One region of the Arthrobacter sp. PvP103 genome, then DNA from elsewhere that is predicted to be linked to it. Evidence: predicted binding sites of a transcription regulator. Region 1 holds the regulator's gene; the other holds the start of a gene.
The links. Region 1 encodes HrcA, which represses chaperone genes, less so after heat shock. Its sites were predicted from a motif close to TTNGCACTCGNNNNNNNCGAGTGCNAA; they were not measured.
Positions count from the first base shown of each region.

Region 2: a site for HrcA is predicted at 2,120-2,146, ahead of groL (chaperonin GroEL). Genes of this name have one in related genera too.

Region 1 covers NZ_JAFIBQ010000001.1:227,561-232,837, forward strand. The annotation lists gene JOE41_RS01060 (GerMN domain-containing protein) at 12-974, shown strand; gene JOE41_RS01065 (16S rRNA (uracil(1498)-N(3))-methyltransferase) at 983-1,759, opposite strand; gene dnaJ (molecular chaperone DnaJ) at 1,762-2,889, opposite strand; gene hrcA (heat-inducible transcriptional repressor HrcA) at 2,984-3,997, opposite strand; gene JOE41_RS01080 (DUF3097 domain-containing protein) at 4,242-5,093, shown strand; gene JOE41_RS01085 (DUF4870 domain-containing protein) at 5,261-5,277, shown strand, end outside.
Region 2 covers NZ_JAFIBQ010000001.1:3,237,812-3,243,088, forward strand. The annotation lists gene JOE41_RS14970 (LytR C-terminal domain-containing protein) at 1-347, shown strand, start outside; gene JOE41_RS14975 (cold-shock protein) at 517-720, shown strand; gene JOE41_RS14980 (ABC transporter substrate-binding protein) at 720-2,033, shown strand; gene groL (chaperonin GroEL) at 2,329-3,966, shown strand; gene JOE41_RS14990 (ABC transporter substrate-binding protein) at 4,063-5,277, opposite strand, start outside.

The DNA of each region.
Region 1 (5,277 bases):
CCGGGAGCACTATGGAGATCTGGAATCCACGACGCCGGAAGGCAACAGGAGGCGGGCGGACACGGTCCGCCGCGCTACTGCTTGTGCTGCCCGCGGCCATGGTCCTCTCCGGCTGCGTCGCCACTCCCCAGCCTTCCGCGACGAGCGCGGACAGCACACCACAGTCAGTGACCGGGTCCGCCACCGCCGGTGTCCCCAGCACAAGCGCACCGCTGGAAACCACACAGGCCTCCAACAAGGCACCGGTGTATTGGATCGGGCGCAGCAACGAGAACGTCTTCCTCTACCGTGAGTTCCGGGACGTCCCCGAACAGGAAAATCCGGTTACCAGGGCACTTCGCGCCATGATGTCGGACAAGCCCCTCGATCCCGACTTCTTCACTCCATGGCAGAACCCGAAGAAGCTGGCAACCTCGATCTCCGGCAAGAATGTGATCACGGTGGACGTCTCAGCGGATGCCTTCAACAGCAACCTCGACGAGGACATGGCCAATCGTGCCATCCAGCAGCTGGTGTACACGGCAACGGCCGCCGGTGCCAGCTCCGGGCTGGTGGATTCGGGCCAGCAGATCCAGGTTGTCATCCTCGTTGACGGGCACACGGACTACCTGGCCTTCAACCACGTGCGGCTTGGCTCGCCCACTCCCCGCAGTGCAGGAATGGTGGCCCCGGTCTGGATCATCGACCCACAGGAAGGCGTGGGCGTTGCTGACGGCAGCGTCAAGATCAGCGGACGAAGCACCGTCCCCGGCGGGAAACTCCGGTGGAAGATCCTGAAGGTCGAAGGCAGCACAGACAAGGCGTCGTACTTGGGCGGGGAGGTTACGGCGTCGGCCGAGCCGGCACAATCGGGGCATTTCTCGCTGACAGTCAACCTGGCACCGGGGAACTATGAAGTCCGGGTGTCACAGATCGATCCGGGCAAACCCGACCGGGAAATGAACGTGGACACCCGGGGCTTCAAGGTCGAATAGCTCCGCCGCTACCAGCGTCCGAGGATGTCGCTGGCGAGCACTGTGGCGGCCGGACCTGCCGTGGAGGACCTCAGCACATGGTGCCCCAACAGGGCCGTGACGGCACCGGCGCTGCAGAGTTTGGTGACTTCCCGCGGACTGATTCCGCCCTCCGGACCAACAATGAGGAGAATTTCGCGGGGCCCCGAACCGGGTGTCCCGCCCTCGCCGTCGCGCCACTTCTCCAGCACTGCGCGCAGGGGCCGGACGGCATCCTCGTGGAGGATGATCGCCAGGTCCGCCGCGGCGACAGCGGACTGCAAACCCGCGCCGTCGACGGCGGAACGGACCTCGGGAATCCAGGCCCGCCGCGCCTGCTTGGCCGCCGCGGTCACCACAGACTGCCACTTGGCGTGGGCCTTGGCGGCACGCTCGCCTTTCCAACGGACTATGGAGCGCTCCGACTGCCACGGGATGACGGCATCGATCCCCAGTTCAGTAGCTGTTTCCGCTGCCAGTTCGTCGCGGTCGCCTTTGGCCAGCGCCTGCACCAGGACGAGGCGGAGGTCCGGACGCTCCTCAGTTTCAAGGACCGAACACTCCACCGTCAGTTCGCCCTGGTCGACGGCCGCAACGGTGCCGGTGAGCCTCTTGCCCGCGCCGTCGGCGATGTCAACCGACTCCCCCACAGCGATCCGCTTGACGGTGATCGCGTGCCGGGCCTCAGCACCCTGGAGGACAAAGTGCGAACCGGGAACCTGTTCGTCCAGGGTTCCCGGGGTTGCGAAAAAGACCGGGTTGCTCACCGCTACAGGTTACCGAACCGGTCCCGCAGCTTGGCAAAAACTCCCCCGCTGGCGGTGAGTTTTCCCTCGGTGTACTGCTCGCCCCGGAGTTTGGCGAGCTGCCGGAGCAGGTCTTCCTGGGCGGCATCCAGCTTCGTCGGGGTTTCGACCTGCAGGTGGACCTTCAGGTCGCCGCGGCCGTAGCCCCGGAGATGGGTAACGCCGAGCCCGCGCAGGGTGATGACCTCGCCGGACTGGGTGCCCGCCTTGACGTCGATTTCCTGCTGGCCGTCGAAGGTGTCCAGGCTGAGCTCGGTGCCAAGGGCGGCGGCGGTCATGGGAATGTGCAGGGTGGCGTGAAGGTCGTCGCCGTCACGCACGTACGTGGCGTCGTTATTCACGCGGATCTCCACGTACAGGTCGCCTGAGGGGCCGCCGGCCGGGCCGGCTTCGCCCTGCCCGCCGAGCTGGATGCGGGTTCCGGTGGCGACGCCGGCGGGGACCTTGACCGTCAGCGAACGGCGGCTGCGGATGCGGCCCTGGCCGTTGCACTCGTTGCAGGGATCCTTGATGACGGTTCCGAAGCCTTCGCAGGAACCGCAGGGGGCAGCCGTCATGACCTGGCCCAGGATGGAACGAACGGCCCGCTGAACCTGGCCGCTTCCGCCGCAGATGTCGCAGCGCACCGGGTGGGCCCCGGGCTGGCAGCAGGATCCCTCGCAGGTGGGGCATGTAACGGCCGTGTCCACCTCAAGCTTCTTGTTCACGCCGAAGACGGCATCGCGAAGGTCGATGCGGACGCTGATGAGGGCGTCCTGCCCGCGGCGGACCCGCGAGGCCGGACCGGACGAACCGCCGGCGCCGAAGAAGGTGTCGAAGATGTCCTGGAAGGCAAAGCCCTGTCCCGAGTAGCCGGCGCCGCCGAAGCCGTTATCGGTGCCGTTCTCGTTGCCGGTGGTGTCGTAGACCCGGCGCTTTTGCGGGTCGGAAAGGACTTCGTAGGCGTGGGTGACAGCCTTGAAGCGGTCCGAGGCATCCTCACCGGGGTTCACATCCGGGTGCAGGGTGCGCGCAAGCTTTCGGTAGGCCTTCTTGATCTCTTCGCCCGTCGCTTCGGGTGAGACTCCAAGAACGTCGTAGTGGCTGCTCAAAGTTCGTATCTCTTCCTGGTTGTACTGCCTGTGGTGCTGCTGCTGCGCCCCGGAAGCCGGGACACGGAGGCCTGGTTGGCTGATGTAGGACCGGTCACGGCCCAAGGATCCTGGAAAGGTAGCGGGCCACGGCACGGACCGCGGCCATGGTTGTGGGATAGTCCATCCGGGTCGGGCCCAGTACGCCCACCTTGGCGCTGGAGCCGGGGCCGTAGCCTGTGGCTACCACCGAGGCTTCCGCGAGTCCGTCGTAAGGGTTCTCCCTGCCGATGCTGACAGTGACACCGCGGGGGTCCTGGGCCATTTCGCTGAGCAGGCGGAGCATGACCACCTGCTCCTCGAGTGCTTCGAGGACCGGGCCGATACTCAGCGGGAAGTCAACGTTGGACCGCGCGAGGTTCGCCGTGCCGGCCATGACCATCCGCTCCTCGCGGCTGCTGCTGGCCAGGGCATCCAGGCCACGGGCCAGCGCCTGGGCGGCATGCCGGCGTGACGGTTCACAACCGGCGACGACGGCGGGCAGCGCCTGCGGGAGCAGGCTCAGGGGTGTCCCCGCCAGGCTTTTCAGGAACCGCGCGCGGAGGCCGGCGAGGGCATCATCGCCGAGTTCCTGGCCGACGTCGATAACCCGCTGCTCGACCTTGCCGGTGTCCGCGATCAGCACGATCAACACCTGCCGCGGCGCGAGCAGCACAAACTCGATATGCCGCACCATGGCGCGGCTGAGGTGCGGATACTGCACTACGGCCACCTGGTTGGTCAGCTGGGATAGCAGCCGCACGGTGCGCTCCAGGACGTCGTCCAGGTCCTCCGACCCTTCCAGGAGCGTCTGGATAGCACGGCGTTCGGCCTGCGACAGCGGCTTGACGGCTGATATCTGGTCGACGAAAAGCCGATAGCCCTTGTCCGTGGGGATCCGGCCGGCACTGGTGTGCGGCGCCGTGATGAGGCCTTCGTCTTCCAACGCCGCCATGTCGTTGCGGATGGTGGCACTGGAGACTCCCAGGTGGTGCCGCTCAACCAGTGCCTTGGAGCCCACAGGTTCGCGGGAATGGACGTAGTCCTCCACGATGGCCCGCAATACTTCAAGCTTGCGTGGCTCGCTCATTCTCCACCTCCGATCGGCTTTCCCGGTGCGCGGCCCGGCGCTGCGCCGGGCGCATGTCCCGTTATCCGTTAGCACTCGACATGTCTAAGTGCTAACCAGTCTAATATGAGTCGCCGCGTTGTTAGCATTGGTACCGCTCCTGGCGAAACCCGGGAGCGGGACTGGACGTGCACTGCCGTGAACCTACAGACGCCCTGTTCACTTCTCCTGTTTATTTTTTCTAGCGCAAGGCTGTGTCTATCCGATGTCGTACCAGAACTGGGGCCCGCAGGACATCACTGCTCCCCGGAAATCCGAGCTGCCCGAAGTGCCGGTCGAACGCGGCATGGTGCTCGAAGACGTGCAGTCCGGCTGGGTGGGGGCCGTTACCAGGGTGGAGAAGTCCGGCGGAATGCATGTTGTTGCCTTGGAGGACCGGCGGGGCAAATCACGCACGTTCCGGCTCGGCTACGGGTTCCTCCTGGAGGGCCTGCCGATCCGGCTGATGCCGCCGGCGCCCCGGCCGCAGGCAGCCCCTGCCGGATCCGGCAGGACGGCCTCCGGTTCCGTGCGGGTGGAAGGCCAGCGCGCCCAGGTGGCCAAGGCCAGCCGCATCTGGGTGGAAGGCAAGCACGACGCCGAACTCGTGGAAAAAGTCTGGGGTGACGATCTCCGGGTGGAGGGCATCGTCGTCGAACCTTTGCACGGCATTGACGACCTCACAGCGGCGGTTGCCGCGTTCCGGCCCGGCCCGGGCCGCCGGCTGGGGGTGCTGGTGGACCACCTGGTTGCCGACTCAAAGGAATCACGGATTGCCGATGCCGTGATGGCGTCCCCCGGCGCCGCCGGAAACGTGCTGATTGTGGGCCACCCCTACGTGGACGTGTGGCAGGCCATCCGGCCCGCCGTCCTGGGCATTGACGCATGGCCGGCCATCCCCCGGGGCATGGACTGGAAAACCGGCATCCTGACGGCCTTCGGCTGGCCCCACGAGACCAAGGAGGACATCGGCCTGGGCTGGCAGAAACTGCTCGGGGCAGTCCGCAGCTACGCGGACCTGGAACCGTCCCTGCTGGGCCGGGTGGAAGAGGTCATCGACTTCCTCACAGTGCCCTAGGTGGAAGAGCACAAGCCTGTTGACGGAAGTACGCAGTGCCGAGGGCGCCTGTTGAACTCTTCGAATGCACCCCTGACCCAGTATTCTTGATACGGCGGTTGTTGCTGTTGAGGCAGCGCCCGCTTTTCCGGGAACCACCGCACCACTGCAATCCGAAGGACGACACCGTGGCAGAAGACGCACG
Region 2 (5,277 bases), 3.0 Mb from region 1:
CTCCTTCCGCCAGCGAGACGCCTGCTGCCAGCAGCTCTCCCTCCGCGGTACCTTCCGCCGATGCACCGGCTGTTGACAAGAGCCAGGCCGTGGCTGTCTACAACGGGACCACCACCGCGGGACTTGCCGGCCGCGTGAGCAGCACCGTCGCCGGTGACGGCTGGACGCTGGGACCGGTGGGCAACTGGGGCGGAATGCCGCAACAGTCCTCCGTGATCTACTACAGCGGGGCATTGCAGAAAGCCAATGCCGAGGCACTGGGGGAGCTCCTGAACATCACGTCGCTGGTGGACTCTGCCGAGTTCCAGTTGCCGGTGGTTGTGGTTCTCGGGCCCGGCTTCCAGTAGGGAATTTCGGTTACGCCTGAATAACTATTAGGGGCTCGCAGGGCCGGGTCCTGCCCCCGGCAAACGGCAATGGCTAAAGTGATTCCGGATGCCGCGTCTCAACGCGGACCGTCCCGACGGCGCACAGTGACGTGGGCCGGACACAGAGCAACCGGAAAGTGTGGGCAACATGGCATTGGGAACCGTTAAATGGTTCAACGCCGAAAAAGGCTATGGCTTCATCACCGTTGACGACTCCGGAGACGATGTCTTCGTCCACTGGTCGGCCATCGAGGGGGAAGGCTACCGGGCTCTGGACGAGGGGCAACGGGTGCAGTTCGAGGTAGGCGAAGGCGAGAAGGGTCCCCAGGCAGAGAACGTCCGGACGGCCTGATGCCACCCACCGCGGCAATGCATGGCACAGACAGCCCCGCCCGGTTCGGCGCCGACCGGTTTGGCCCCGCGCGGCCGCGGTTCGCAGCAGCAGCGGTTCTTGCAGCGGGAACGGCGCTCGTGCTGGCCGGCTGCTCCGGCCAGACCGGAAACGCTCGTGTTGATGCCGTCGACGCCGGTGGCGATGGCATCCTGCGGATAGGCCTGCTGCTGGACAACACGGGAAAGCAGTCCTTCCTCAACGCCTCGCAACTCGCCGCGGCCAAGCTGGCGGTCCAGGAGATCAACGCCGCCGGGGGCCACAAAGGGCGGCCGGTGCAACTGCTGCCTGAAAATATCAGCGAGGACACCACCTCGCAGGCCAAGGACCTGGTAGCGGCCGGGGCGGATGTCGTCATAGGTCCCACTGACTCGAGCCGCGCCCCCGGGGCAATTGATGTCCTGTCGCGGGCCAGAGTGGCCATCATCTCTCCGGCGAATACCGCGCACGGCCTCACGCATTACAGGAGCGGCGGATACTACTTCCGCACGTCGGCGGCCGACACGGCCCAAGCGCCCGTGCTGGTGAAACTGGCCAAGGACAGCGGCGCCCGGACAATAGCGATCGTCCACGAGGACGGGATGTACGGCAAGGACGTCTCTGTGGCCGTTGCCGCGGCAGCGAAAGCCGCCGGCCTTGGAACGGTGGCGGAGGCCGCTTTCACTGCCGGCCAGGCACAAAAGACGGCGGCTGCCGTCAAGGCAGCGGGTCCGGATTCGGTCATTCTCGTGGCTCGGGCCGGAGCCCAGGGCGCAATCGCGGAGCTCAACAACGCGGGCGTGGCAGGCAGCAAGCTGATTCTCAGCGACGGCGCCATCAACCAGTACGGCTCCGCCCTCGGGTCCAAAGCGCTTGATGGTGCGCGCGGGATCCTGCCGGGCGTCTTCCCTTCGGCGCACTTCCAAGGGGAACTAGTAGCAGTTGATCCCGGGCTCAAGGACATGACGTTCGCAGCGGAGACTTACGACGCCGCGAACCTGGCCGCCATCGCCGCGGCCGCTGCCCAGGACGACGCCGGATCATCCATCGCGGCGAAGCTGATCGCGGTTTCCGGGCAGCACGGCGCGGAAGCGGTTGAACCCTGCAGGAGCTACAAAGAATGCGGGGATGCCATTAAGGCCGGTAAGCCGGCGGATTACGACGGCGAGTCCGGGCCCATCGGCTTTGATTTCAACGGGGACGTCACTACCGCCAACTACATGGTGTTCACGTACGCCGCGGATAACACCCCGCGGATGAGTGGAAGCGAAACTGCCGCCCGGCCCGGCCGCTGATCGCTCCTAGCGTAGTGCGGGCCGCAGGAGGGCCTTTCAGCGCAATCTCTGCTTGCACTCTCCCCGGGGGAGTGCTAATTATTGACTTAGCACTCCCACGGACTGACTGCTAAATCAACGCCCGGTTCCGGCCGGCTGCGGAGAGAGCGGGAAGGACCAGGAGCGAAAGAAATACCTTGCTGGGGTGAGATCCCATCCGCGCGGCATACAGAGGCCGTCGGTGAAGGATCGTCCGTCGCGGGCACCGCAGTGAAGGTTCATTCTTAACGACTGTCCCGAAAGGACTACTGCCGTTATGGCCAAGATCATTGCATTTGATGAAGAGGCACGCCGCGGTCTTGAGCGGGGCCTGAACATCCTCGCCGACGCCGTCAAGGTCACCCTCGGCCCGCGTGGACGCAACGTTGTCCTCGAAAAGAAGTGGGGCGCCCCCACGATCACCAACGATGGTGTTTCCATCGCCAAGGAGATCGAGCTGGACGATCCCTACGAGAAGATCGGCGCCGAGCTGGTCAAGGAAGTTGCCAAGAAGACGGACGACGTCGCTGGCGACGGCACCACCACGGCAACCGTGCTCGCACAGGCCCTGGTCAAGGAAGGCCTGCGCAACGTCGCGGCCGGTGCTGATCCGCTGTCCCTGAAGCGCGGCATCGAGAAGGCTGTTGAAGCCGTCACCGCCGAACTGCTGGCGTCCGCCAAGGAAATCGAAACCAAGGAAGAGATCGCCGCTACGGCATCGATTTCCGCCGGTGACGACGAAATCGGCGCGCTGATCGCAGAGGCGTTGGACAAGGTCGGCAAGGAAGGTGTTATCACCGTCGAGGAGTCCAACACCTTCGGACTCGAGCTTGAACTGACCGAAGGCATGCGCTTCGACAAGGGCTACATCTCCGCTTACTTCGTCACCGACGCTGAGCGCCAGGAGACGGTCCTCGAAGACCCGTACATCCTGATCGTCAACTCCAAGATCTCCAACGTCAAGGAACTGGTTGCTGTCCTCGAAAAGGTCATGCAGTCCAACAAGCCGCTGCTGATCATTGCCGAAGACATCGAGGGCGAAGCCCTGGCCACCCTGATCGTCAACAAGATCCGTGGCACCTTCAAGTCCGTCGCCGTCAAGGCTCCGGGCTTCGGCGACCGCCGCAAGGCTCAGCTCGCCGACATCGCCATCCTCACCGGTGGCCAGGTCATCTCCGAGGAAGTCGGCCTCAAGCTTGAGACCGCCGGCCTCGAACTCCTGGGCAAGGCACGCAAGGTCGTTGTCACCAAGGATGAGACCACCATCGTCGAGGGTGCAGGCGACGCCGACCAGATCGCCGGCCGCGTTTCCCAGATCCGTTCCGAGATCGAGAACTCCGATTCCGACTACGACCGCGAGAAGCTGCAGGAGCGCCTGGCCAAGCTGGCCGGCGGCGTTGCAGTCATCAAGGCCGGTGCCGCTACCGAAGTTGAGCTCAAGGAACGCAAGCACCGCATTGAGGACGCTGTCCGCAACGCGAAGGCTGCCGTTGAAGAAGGCATCGTTGCCGGTGGTGGCGTGGCCCTGATCCAGGCCGGCGCCAAGGCATTCGCCAACCTGCAGCTCGAAGGCGATGAAGCAACGGGCGCCAACATCGTCCGCGTTGCCATTGACGCGCCGCTGAAGCAGATTGCATTCAACGCCGGCCTCGAGCCGGGCGTTGTTGTAGACAAGGTCCGTGGCCTGCCTGCAGGTCATGGCCTGAACGCCGCAACCGGACAGTACGTTGACCTGCTGGCTGCCGGCATCAACGACCCCGTCAAGGTAACGCGCTCTGCCCTGCAGAACGCTGCTTCCATCGCGGGTCTGTTCCTCACCACCGAGGCCGTCGTGGCCGACAAGCCGGAGAAGAACGCTCCGGCCATGGGTGGCGGCGACGACATGGGCGGTATGGGCGGCATGGGCGGTTTCTAACCTCCCGACGCGCCTGACGCATAAGCAAAGTGCGGCTCCCTCGCTTCGAGGGAGCCGCACTTTGCTTTTACTGGGAGGTGACGAGCCGGTGGTGGATCATTTGCGGGCTGAGGCCAGCATCCCCTCGACTTCCTTCTTGAACTCCTCAGCGGCCGCTGAAGGTGACTTACGGTCATAGAGGACTTCGTCGGTGTACCGCTTGATGACATTCTGCACGCTGCCCGACCCGACCGGCGGTACAGGGGGCGCCTCAGCCATCTCAGGTTTGATGTCCTGGAGGAAGCCGACCACCGTCGAGTCCGCCGTCTTCAGCTTCGGCGTAATGACCGCCAGAACTTCAGAGTTGGCAGGGACCCCGCGGTCGGTCATCAGGATCGATCCAGCCTCCGGGCTGTTTGCCAGGTAGTTGATGAATGTTGCCGCTGCCTCCGGGTTCTTGGACCTCGAAGAGGCGGACCAGAACATTGAGGGCTTGTAGTACATGCCGTTGTCAGCCGCTTTTCCGTCCGTGCTCGGTGCGCGGAGCATCTTGATGCTGCTTCCCGTGGTGGTCTCCAGGGATCCGAGCTGATTGGTCCACCACCACGCCATGCCGATCCTATTGGTCCCGAACAGGCTCTCTTCCAAACCGGCGCCTGCGTCCTCCGTAGCGACGGTGGCCGGCGGGCTTGCCTGGGAATCTCGTTGCTTTTTCAGGCGTTCCCAAAACGACGCCGCAGTCCCGGCGTTGAAGGCCAGCTTGCCGTCCGGTGAGTACAGGTTTTCGCCGTGCTGACGAAGCCAGATGATGAGGTCGGCTTCGTTGCTGCCGTATGCAGCCCCGAAGTTTGTACCCCCTCCCGCCTTTGTGAGCTTCGTGGCGATTTCGTTGAAGTCATCCCAGGTCCAGGTGGCGTCGTCGGGAAGCGGAACGTTGGCCGCCTCGAACACCTTGGTGTTCGCCATGACCACGTAGGCGTTCTTGCCTGTGCTGAGTCCGTACTGGGCATTGTCGTACTGGCCGGAGGCGAGCTGTTCCTTGTCCATTTTCGACAGGTCGATGCCGTCTTGCTTGGCCAGGTCAAGGAGGGCTCCGCGGCCACCGTATTCGGCAATGTATTTCTGATCCATCTGGATCACGTCCGGTGCATCATTGGCGGCGGTGGTGGTGGCCAGCTTGTCCCAGTATCCGCTCCATTCCCCAGGGGCCGCTTTGATCTTGATGTTGGGGTGTTCGGCCTCGAACGCGTCGATCACCTTTTGGGTCTGGGCGTTGAGGTACTCGTTGCCCCACCAGGCAAAGCGCAGTGTGACTTCCTTGTCGCCGCCGGA